3 regions of the Streptomyces sp. NPDC088817 genome follow, and region 1 is predicted to be linked to each of the others. Evidence: riboswitches for the same ligand, from Rfam matches in the RefSeq annotation. Region 1 holds a riboswitch; each other region holds the start of a gene.
What was found. Region 1 has a riboswitch for thiamine pyrophosphate ahead of thiC (phosphomethylpyrimidine synthase ThiC). Riboswitches for the same ligand answer to the same signal wherever they lie in the genome.

Region 1 (3,268 bases):
TTGACGTCGTCACGGTTGGGCAGGCCCAGGTGTTCCTTGGGCGTGACGTAGCAGAGCATCGCCGTGCCCCACCAGGCGATCATCGCCGCGCCGATGCCGGAGGTGATGTGGTCGTAGGCCGGTGCGACGTCCGTCGTCAGCGGGCCGAGCGTATAGAACGGAGCCTCATCGCAGATCTCCTGCTGAAGGTCGATGTTCTCCTTGATCTTGTGCATCGGGACGTGTCCCGGGCCCTCGATCATGGTCTGTACGTTCAAACGCCTGGCGATCCGGCCGAGTTCCCCGAGCGTGCGCAGTTCCGCGAACTGGGCCTCGTCGTTGGCGTCCGCGATCGAGCCGGGCCGGAGGCCGTCGCCCAGCGAGTAGGTGACGTCGTACGCGGCGAGGATCTCGCAGAGCTCCTCGAAGTTCTCGTAGAGGAACGACTCCTTGTGGTGCGCCAGGCACCAGGCGGCCATGATCGAGCCGCCGCGCGAGACGATGCCGGTCTTGCGGTTCGCGGTGAGCGGCACATGGGCGAGGCGCACCCCGGCGTGCACGGTCATGTAGTCCACGCCCTGCTCGGCCTGCTCGACGACGGTGTCCTTGTAGATCTCCCAGGTCAGTTCCTCGGCCCTGCCGTCCACCTTCTCCAGGGCCTGGTAGAGCGGGACCGTGCCGATGGGGACGGGAGAGTTGCGCAGCACCCACTCCCGGGTGGTGTGGATGTTGCGGCCGGTGGAGAGGTCCATGACCGTGTCGGCGCCCCAGCGGGTCGCCCAGGTCATCTTGTCCACCTCCTCCTCGATGGAGGAGGTCACCGCGGAGTTGCCGATGTTGGCGTTGACCTTCACCAGGAACCGCTTGCCGATGATCATCGGTTCGATCTCGGGGTGGTTGACGTTGGCCGGCAGCACCGCACGGCCTGCCGCGATCTCCTCGCGGACGGTCTCGGGGGCGACGTTCTCCCGGATGGCCACGAACTCCATCTCCGGGGTGATCTCCCCGCGCCGCGCGTACCCGAGCTGTGTCACGGCTCGGCCGCCACGGCCGCGGCGGGGCTGGCGCGGCCGTCCGGGAAACACCGCGTCGAGGTTGCGCAGACCGCCGCGCGGCGAGGTGTGCTTGATCCCGTCGTCCTCGGGGCGGACCGGACGGCCCGCGTACTCTTCGGTGTCGCCGCGGGCCACGATCCAGTTCTCCCGCAGCGGCGGCAGGCCCCGGCGGACATCGGTGCCGACGAGCGGATCGGTGTACGGGCCGGAGGTGTCGTACAGCGTGACCGACTGCCCGTTGGTGAGGTGCACCTGACGGACCGGCACCCGCAGATCGGGCCGTGAGCCCTCCACGTAGCCCTTGTGCCAGCCGATGGACTTCCCGGCCTCCTCGCCGGAGGCGGCGGAAGCGATCTGCTCCTCGTCGCCGGAGAGCTGCTTGGAGGCAGGCGTGCGTACGTCCTTGTTGGTCATGAGACCTACTCCCTACGCCGGCATTACCCGGTAACAGGTTCGGCGGTCGGCGCAGCGGTGTCCGTCTGTCGGCGTCCCGTGTGAAACATCGCACGTTCCACGTGAAACATCGCGAAGACGGAGGTCAGCGCCCTCTCAGCCCGGTGCTCCGAGCTCCCGCGTGTGCAAAGGTGCCACCACGCTAGCGTCCATTGTGGCGCGGTGAACAGTGGGCCCGGCCCGTTCTTGCGATGATCGGGCGGTGACCACGACAGAGCGGTTCCCCCATCCACCGCCCGAACCACGGCGCGAACAGGACTTCCGGCACGGCCAGGAAGCCACCGGTACGAGTCATGGGCACGGCGCCGGTATCGGCCATGGGCACGGTCCCGCGACCGGTGGCGGGCACGGCCCGGGGAACGACCACGGACACGGTCCGGGGAGCGGTGGCGGACACGGGCACAGTCACAGCCACGGGCCCGCCGCACCCGTCTCGAAGCACCTCCGCAAGGTGATCGCCGCGATCCTGATTCCGTTCGCCGTCCTGGTGGTGGCCGGGCTCGCCATTCTGTGGCCGGGCGGTGCCCCGTCGCACGAGCGCACCGGCGTCGGCTTCGACCGGCAGACGCAGCAGGCGACCGTCGTCGAGGTGCTCGGGGTCAGTTGCCGGTCGGTGAACGCCTCCGGGGACGCACCGACCGGCGACACCTCCACCGCCGAGGGCTCCTCCGCACAGCAGCAGCAGTCCGGGGCCTGCAAGAAGGCCACGATCCGGGTGGACACCGGCAACGACAAGGGCCGGACCTTCACCGAGATCGTGCAGCCCGACCAGTCCCGGCAGCTGCATCAGGGCGAGAAGGTCGTGGTCGCCTACGAGCCCTCGGCACCCAAGGACCTGCAGTACTCGGTCACCGACGTCGACCGGCGCTTCCCGATGGCGCTGCTGGCCGGTATCTTCGCGCTCGCCGTCGTGGTCGTCGGGCGGATGCGGGGCGTCATGGCGCTGGTCGCGCTGGCCATCAGTTTCCTGGTGCTGAACCTGTTCATCCTGCCCGCGGTCCTTCAGGGATCGAACCCGCTGGTCGTGGCGGTGGTGGGGGCCAGCGCCATCATGCTGATCGCGCTGTACATGTGCCACGGCCTGTCCGCCCGTACCTCGGTCGCGGTACTCGGCACGCTGGTCTCGCTGATGCTGATCGGTGTTCTGGGCTCCCTGTTCATCGGCTGGGCCGCGCTGACCGGCAACACCGACGACAGCACCGGGCTGATCCACGGCCTGTATCCGTCGATAGACATGAGCGGCCTGCTGCTCGCCGGTGTCATCATCGGCTCGCTCGGCGTCCTGGACGATGTGACGGTGACCCAGACCTCGGCGGTCTGGGAACTGCACGAGGCCAATCCCGCGATGGGCCGGCGCGAGCTGTACCGGGCGGGCATCCGCATCGGACGTGACCATATCGCCTCCGTCGTCAACACCCTCGTCCTCGCGTACGCGGGTGCGGCGCTCCCTCTGCTGCTGCTGTTCTCCATCGCGCAGAGCGGTGTGACGACCGTCGCCACCAGTGAGCTCGTCGCGGAGGAGATCGTGCGCACGCTGGTGGGCTCGATCGGCCTGGTCGCCTCGGTGCCGGTCACCACGGCGCTGGCCGCGCTCGTGGTCTCGGCCGACCGTCCGGGACCCACGGAGGCCGCGGAACCGGCCACCCTGCCCGCTCCGGCGCGCGGCGGAAGGGGAAGGCGCCGCAGGCGCTGATGCCGGGCCCGTGGCCGTCTCTGCCTCCTGGGCACCCGGCGAAGCGTTCCTGCACCCCCTGAGGCCGTGGCGAAGCGTTACGGCAGCG
Region 2 (3,268 bases), on a different contig from region 1:
CCGATAGATCTCCACTTCGAGGGTGGAGAAGGTGGGTCCGCCGAGGATCTGCACCACGCCGAAGGAGGTGAACGTGAACAGGAAGACCATCAGTGCCGCGGCGGCCACCGCGGGGGCCAGCGCGGGCAGGGTGACCTTGCGCCAGGCGGTCAGCGGCGAGGCGCCGAGCATCCGGGCCGCCTCCTCCTGGCGCGGGTCGAGTCCCGCCCACAGTCCGCCCACGGTCCGTACGACGACGGCGTAGTTGAAGAAGACGTGGGCGAGCAGGATCGCCCACACCGTGGTGTCAAGGCGGACGCCCCACAGTTCGTCGAGCAGGCCGCCGCGCCCCACCAGCGCGAGGAACGCGGTGCCGACCACCACGGTGGGCAGCACGAACGGCACGGTGACGACGGCCCGCAGGACCTGCCGACCGGGGAAGTCGAGACGGGCGAAGACATAGGCGCCGGGCAGGGCGACGAGCAGGGTGAGCGCGGTGGAGGCGAGCGCCTGCCAGGTGGTGAACCACAGCACGTGCCGGATGTCGGACTGTCCGAGCACATCGGTGATCCGCCCCAACTGCCAGGCCCCGTCGCTCTCCAGGCCGCGCCGGACGATCGCGGTCACGGGGTAGGCGAAGAACACCGCGAAGAACGCGACGGGCACGGCCATGAGACCGAGCCGCGCCGCGTTCCCCGTCCGGCGGCCGCGTCCGCGGCCTACCTGAGGACGAGCGAGGTCCACGACTTGACCCACTGGTCACGGTTGGCGGCGATCCGGTCGGGGGCCATGGTCTCGGGGTTCTTGGCCTGGGGACCGTACTCGGTGAACTCCGGGGGTACCTGGGCGGCTTCGCGCACCGGGTAGACGAACATGTTCAGCGGCATGTCCTCCTGGAACTTCTCGCTGAGCAGGAAGTCCAGGAAGGCCTTGCCCCCTTCGGTGTTCCCGGCGTTGCTGAGCAGTCCCGCGTACTCGACCTGGCGGAAGCAGGTGCCCTGCGCGACGCCGGTCGGCGCGGTCTTCGGGCGCGGGTCGGCGTAGATGACCTCGGCGGGCGGCGAGGAGGCGTAGGAGACGACGAGGGGCCGGTCGCCCTTGGCCTTCCTGCCGCCGGCGGAACCGGAGAACTCCTGGTTGTAGGCCTGCTCCCAGCCGTCGACGACCTTGACGCCGTTGGCCTTGAGCTTCTTCCAGTAGTCCTGCCAGCCCTTGTCGCCGTACTTGGCCCCGGTGCCGAGCAGGAAGCCGAGGCCGGGCGAGGAGGTGGCGGCGTTCTCGGTGACGAGGAGGTTCCTGTACCGCGGCTTGATCAGGTCGTCGAACGAGGCGGGCGGGGCCAGCTTGTGGTCGGCGAAGTACTTCTTGTCGTAGTTGACGCAGATGTCGCCGCTGTCGATGGGCGTGACGCGGTGCTTGGCCTCGTCGACCCGGTACTGCGGCAGGACCAGGTCGGCGCCCTTCGGCTCGTACGGCTGGAACAGCCCGTTGTCCAGGGCACGCGACAGCAGGGTGTTGTCGACGCCGAAGAAGACGTCGCCCTGCGGGTTGTCCTTGGTGAGGATGGCCTTGTTGACGGCCCGGCCGGCGTCGCCGTCCTCCAGGACCCTCACCTTGTAGCCGGAGCTCTTCTCGAAGTCCGCGATGACGCTCTTGGACGCGGCCCACGAGTCGTGGCTGACCAGCGTCACCGTTCTGGAGCCCGCGGAGTCCTTGTCGTTCGGTGACGAGCCGCACGCCGACAGCGTGACCAGGCCGAGCCCGACCACGACTGCCGTGAAGGTCTTGATGTGCACTGGATGTCCTCCTGGGGGTTGGCCAGGAAGAGACGCGGCCCTGCCCGGGATCCGCGAGGGACACCCGGGCAGGGCACAACAGCTTGAGTGGTGACCGAACTTCCTACCCAGAATGACCTGGGCGAGGTTCAGAGGGTCTGCGGCCGGTGCCGCACTCTCAGCGCTGTGGCGCTCCCCTGTCGGAATATGAAGATGTGTAGGTTCTCAGCCTACCTTCCGGCCATCGCGCGGCTACCTCTCGGTGGCGGCCAGCTGACCGCAGGCGCCGTCGATCTCCTGGCCCCGGGTGTCCCGGACGGTCACCGGCACACCGTGGGCGGCGATCGCCTCGACGAACGCCTTCTCGTCCTCGGGCCGCGACGCGGTCCACTTCGAGCCGGGCGTCGGGTTCAGCGGGATCAGGTTGACGTGCACGGGCTTGCCCTTGAGCAGCCGGCCGAGCCGGTCACCGCGCCACGCCTGGTCGTTGATGTCCCGGATCAGCGCGTACTCGATGGACAGCCGGCGCCCGGACCTGGCGGTGTACTCGAATCCGGCGTCGAGCACCTCCCGCACCTTCCACCGTGTGTTGACCGGGACGAGCGTGTCGCGCAGTTCGTCGTCGGGCGCGTGCAGGGAGATGGCGAGCCGGCACTTGAAGCCCTCGTCGGAGAACCGGTGGATCGCCGGCACGAGACCCACCGTCGAGACGGTGATCCCGCGCTGGGACAGGCCGAGCCCGTCCGGCTCGGGGTCGGTCAGGGCGCGGATGGCACCGACGACGCGGTTGTAGTTGGCGAGCGGCTCGCCCATGCCCATGAAGACGATGTTCGACAGGCGCGCGGGACCACCGGGCACCTCGCCGTCCCGCAGGGCGCGCATCCCGTCGACGATCTGGTGCACGATCTCGGCGGTGGACAGGTTCCGGTCGAGCCCGGCCTGTCCCGTGGCGCAGAACGGGCAGTTCATGCCGCAGCCCGCCTGCGAGCTGATGCACATGGTCACCCGGTCCGGGTAGCGCATGAGCACCGACTCCACGAGCGTGCCGTCGAACAGGCGCCACAGCGTCTTGCGGGTGGTCCCCTGGTCGGTCGACAGATGCCGTACGACCGTCATCAGCTCGGGAAGCAGCGCCTCCTGGAGCTTGGCGCGGGACCCGGTGGGGATGTCGGTCCACTGCTCCGGGTCGTGCGCGTACCGCGCGAAGTAGTGCTGCGAGAGCTGCTTCGCACGGAACGGCTTCTCGCCGATCGCGGCGACGGCCTCCTTGCGCTCGGCGGGCGACAGATCGGCAAGATGCCGCGGCGGCTTCTTGGCACCGCGCGGCGCGACGAAAGTAAGTTCTCCGGGCTTGGGCATGGTGGTACCAGTGTCGCAGATCCACTTGGGTGACCTGCGGCGCCTCGGACGGCCCCGGCGGGCGTGGCACACTCCGGAGGTGTCCGGCAGGGGGTGAGTGAGTCCGCCAAGGGGAGAGACGTGACCGGTGGTTGGCCGCTGAACCCTCATACACG
Region 3 (3,268 bases), on a different contig from region 1:
TCTCACTCAGGGCCTGGGCGGGGGTGCCCGGCAGGGTCGGGTCGGGGGTGAAAAGCCATTCGATCATCTCTTCGACCGTGAAGCCGTCGTCCCTCAGGAGCGTCAGGGTGCCGGACAGGCCCTTGACGACCTTGTCGCCGTCGATGAAGGCGGCGGGAACGTGCAGCGCGCGGTTCTCACCCCGGCGCACGGCGATGAGCTGGCCCTCCTTGACCAGCTGCCGCACACGTGTCACCTCGACGCCGAGCTGTTCGGCGATGTCGGGAAGGGTGAGCCAGGCAGGGACGAGAGCGTCGATCTTCGTGTCAATCTCGGTCACGAGGACAAGCGTGCCATCTGCCACTGACACTCGGAAGCCAGGCCCGTCCACCCGGGGACGCGCGCCTCACGCGGTCGCCGCCTTCAGAGGCTTCGCCGGGTCCGCCAGCAGCCGCGGATCCATGGGCGTGCCGGACTCGATCAGCCGCCGCCCCTGCGCCAGATCCCGCGGCCGGCCGACGGCCAGCAGGGCGACGAGCCGGCCCTCGCGGAGCCAGCAGACCGTCCACGCCGGTCCGGTGCGATCGCCGCGCCAGACGACGGCGTCGGCCGACGTGTGGTGCCCCGCGTACTGCACGAAGCGTCCGAACTGCTCGGACCAGAAGTACGGCACCGGGTCGTAGACCACGGGGGTGAGGCCGACGATGTCGGCCGCGACCGTGCGCGGGCCCTGGAGCGCGTTGTCCCAGTGGTGGATCAGCAGGCGCTCGCCGTACCGCCCCGAGGGGAAGGAGGCGCAGTCGCCGACCGCGTACACGTCCGGCACCGACGTGCGCAGATGGTCGTCCGCCAGGACGTCCCCGTGCGGGCCCAGCTCGATGCCGGAGCCGGCCAGCCAGTCCGTGGCGGGGCGTGCGCCGATGCCGACCACGACGGCGCCCGCGGGCAGCCGGGAGCCGTCGTCGAGCACGACCGCGCCGGGTTCGACGCGCTCCACGCGCGCGTGGGTGCGCAGTTCGGTGCCGCTGTCGGCGTACCAGGCGGTCATCGGCTCGGCCACCTCCGCGGGCAGCGCCCCGGCGAGCGGACGGTCCGCGGCCTCCACGACGGTCACGGCGCAGCCCGCCTCGCGCGCGGCGGTGGCGAACTCGGCGCCGATCCAGCCGGCGCCCACGACCACGATGTCGTGCTGCTCGGTGAGCACCGGCCGCAGCCGTTCGGCGTCGTCCAGGGTGCGCAGCAGGTGGACTCCCCGCACGCCCTCCGTGCCGGGCAGCCGGATCGGTTCGGCGCCGGTGGCCAGGACGAGGACGTCGTACGGCACCGGTCCGGCCGAGGTCTCCAGCACGCGCGTGCCGGGCCGCACGGCCAGTGCCTCGCAGCCGAGCCGCAGTTCGAGGCCGAGCGCCTCGAAGTCGATGTCGAAGGCGGAGCCCTCGGCCTTGCCGAGCAGGACGGCCTTGGACAGCGGCGGCCGGTCGTAGGGCTGGTGGGGTTCGGCGCCGATCAGTGTCACGGTGCCGGTGAAGCCCTGCTCGCGCAGGGCGACCGCGGTCTGCACACCGGCCATGCCGGCGCCCGCGACGACCACGCGCCGCGGCGCCGATGTGCCCTGTTCCTGCGTCTGGTCGCTCACCTGATCACCATAAGTCAACTGACACGGCGTCAGTCAGGGGCGTGCGGGGTGACCCGCTCCACGACCGGCTCCCGCAACCTGCCCCACCCGGGCTAGGGTGGCGACCGTACACGCACTCGCGGGAGCCCGGACGCACCGGGCTGAGAGGGAGGCTGGCGGCCTCCGACCGTACGAACCTGATCCGGGTCATGCCGGCGAAGGGAGGGGCTGGACGCCCATGTCGTCGTCACGTACGTCCGACGTCCTCGTCGTGGGGGGCGGAATCATCGGCCTGGTGACGGCCTGGCGCTCGGCGCAGCGCGGGTTCGCCACGGCCGTGGTGGACCCCGAGCCGGGCGGCGGGGCCGCACAGGTGGCCGCCGGGATGCTGGCCGCCGTCACCGAACTGCACTACGGCGAGCAGACCCTGCTCGCGCTCAACCTGGCCTCCGCCCGCCGGTACCCGGACTTCGCGGCCGAGCTGACCGAGCTGACCGGCCACGACCTCGGCTACCGCCGCTGCGGCACCCTCGCCGTCGCGCTGGACGCCGACGACCGCGCCCACCTGCGGGAACTGCACGACCTCCAGCGCCGTTCGGGCCTGGAGTCCGAGTGGCTGTCCGGGCGGGACTGCCGCCGCCTCGAACCGATGCTCGCGCCGGGCGTGCGCGGCGGGCTGCGGGTGGACGGCGACCACCAGATCGACCCGCGGCGGCTTGCCCGCGCCCTGGTCGCGGCCTGCGAGCGGGCGGGCGTGGTCTTCCACCGCGGCTGGGCCGAGCGGCTCACCGTGGCCCGCGGCCGGGCCACGGGCTGTGTGCTGCGCGACGGCACCGCGCCGGCCGCGGACCGGGTGGTGCTCGCCGCGGGCAGCCTCAGCGGACGGCTCGCGGGCGTCCCGGACGAGGTGCTGCCGCCGGTGCGGCCGGTGAAGGGACAGGTGCTGCGGCTGACGGTGCCGAAGCGGTACGCGCCGTTCCTGAGCCGTACTGTGCGGGCCGTGGTGCGCGGCAGCCAGGTCTACCTGGTGCCGCGGCTCGACGGGGAGCTGGTCGTCGGGGCCACGAGCGAGGAACTGGGCTGGGACACGACGGTGACGGCGGGCGGCGTGTACGAGCTGCTGCGCGACGCGCACGAGCTGGTGCCGGGGATCACCGAGCTGCCGCTCACGGAGACCAGGGCGGGACTGCGGCCCGGCTCCCCCGACAACGCGCCGCTGCTCGGCCCGACCGGCCTCGCCGGCCTGCTGCTCGCCACCGGGCACTACCGCAACGGTGTCCTGCTCACGCCGGTCACCGGTGACGCCATGGCGCACGTCCTGACCACCGGCGACCTGCCGGACGAGGTCCGCCCCTTCTCCCCCAGGCGTTTCCACGCCGCGGCACTCACGGAGCAGCCCGTATGAACATCTCCGTCAACGGTGAGGCCCGCCGGGTCGCGCCCGGCACGTCACTCGGCACCGTCGTGCGGACCCTGAGCGCGGCGCCCTCCGGGGTGGCCGCCGCCCTCAACGAGACCGTCGTGCCACGCGCGCGGTGGGCGTCCACGGCCCTGGCCGAGGGCGACCGCGTCGAAGTGCTGACCGCCGTCCAGGGAGGCTGAGCCATGGCCGACGACCCCTTCGTCCTCGGTGGTACGCCCTTCACGTCCCGGCTGATCATGGGCACCGGCGGC

Region 2: linked by a shared signal. The riboswitch ahead of ACIP4X_RS23465 (thiamine ABC transporter substrate binding subunit) and the one ahead of thiC (phosphomethylpyrimidine synthase ThiC) in region 1 are both predicted to bind thiamine pyrophosphate.
Region 3: linked by a shared signal. The riboswitch ahead of thiO (glycine oxidase ThiO) and the one ahead of thiC (phosphomethylpyrimidine synthase ThiC) in region 1 are both predicted to bind thiamine pyrophosphate.

Annotation. Positions count from the first base shown of each region.
Region 1 is NZ_JBIVJN010000016.1:36,414-39,681, reverse strand. Features, by position in the region: gene thiC (phosphomethylpyrimidine synthase ThiC) at 1-1,448, opposite strand, end outside; TPP riboswitch at 1,441-1,618, opposite strand; gene ACIP4X_RS26525 (YibE/F family protein) at 1,690-3,180, shown strand.
Region 2 is NZ_JBIVJN010000013.1:65,091-68,358, forward strand. Features, by position in the region: gene ACIP4X_RS23460 (ABC transporter permease) at 1-723, opposite strand, end outside; gene ACIP4X_RS23465 (thiamine ABC transporter substrate binding subunit) at 699-1,775, opposite strand; TPP riboswitch at 1,858-1,963, opposite strand; gene rlmN (23S rRNA (adenine(2503)-C(2))-methyltransferase RlmN) at 2,007-3,113, opposite strand.
Region 3 is NZ_JBIVJN010000001.1:361,261-364,528, forward strand. Features, by position in the region: gene ACIP4X_RS01675 (helix-turn-helix domain-containing protein) at 1-319, opposite strand, end outside; gene ACIP4X_RS01680 (FAD-dependent oxidoreductase) at 386-1,615, opposite strand; TPP riboswitch at 1,724-1,835, shown strand; gene thiO (glycine oxidase ThiO) at 1,833-2,999, shown strand; gene thiS (sulfur carrier protein ThiS) at 2,996-3,196, shown strand; gene ACIP4X_RS01695 (thiazole synthase) at 3,200-3,268, shown strand, end outside.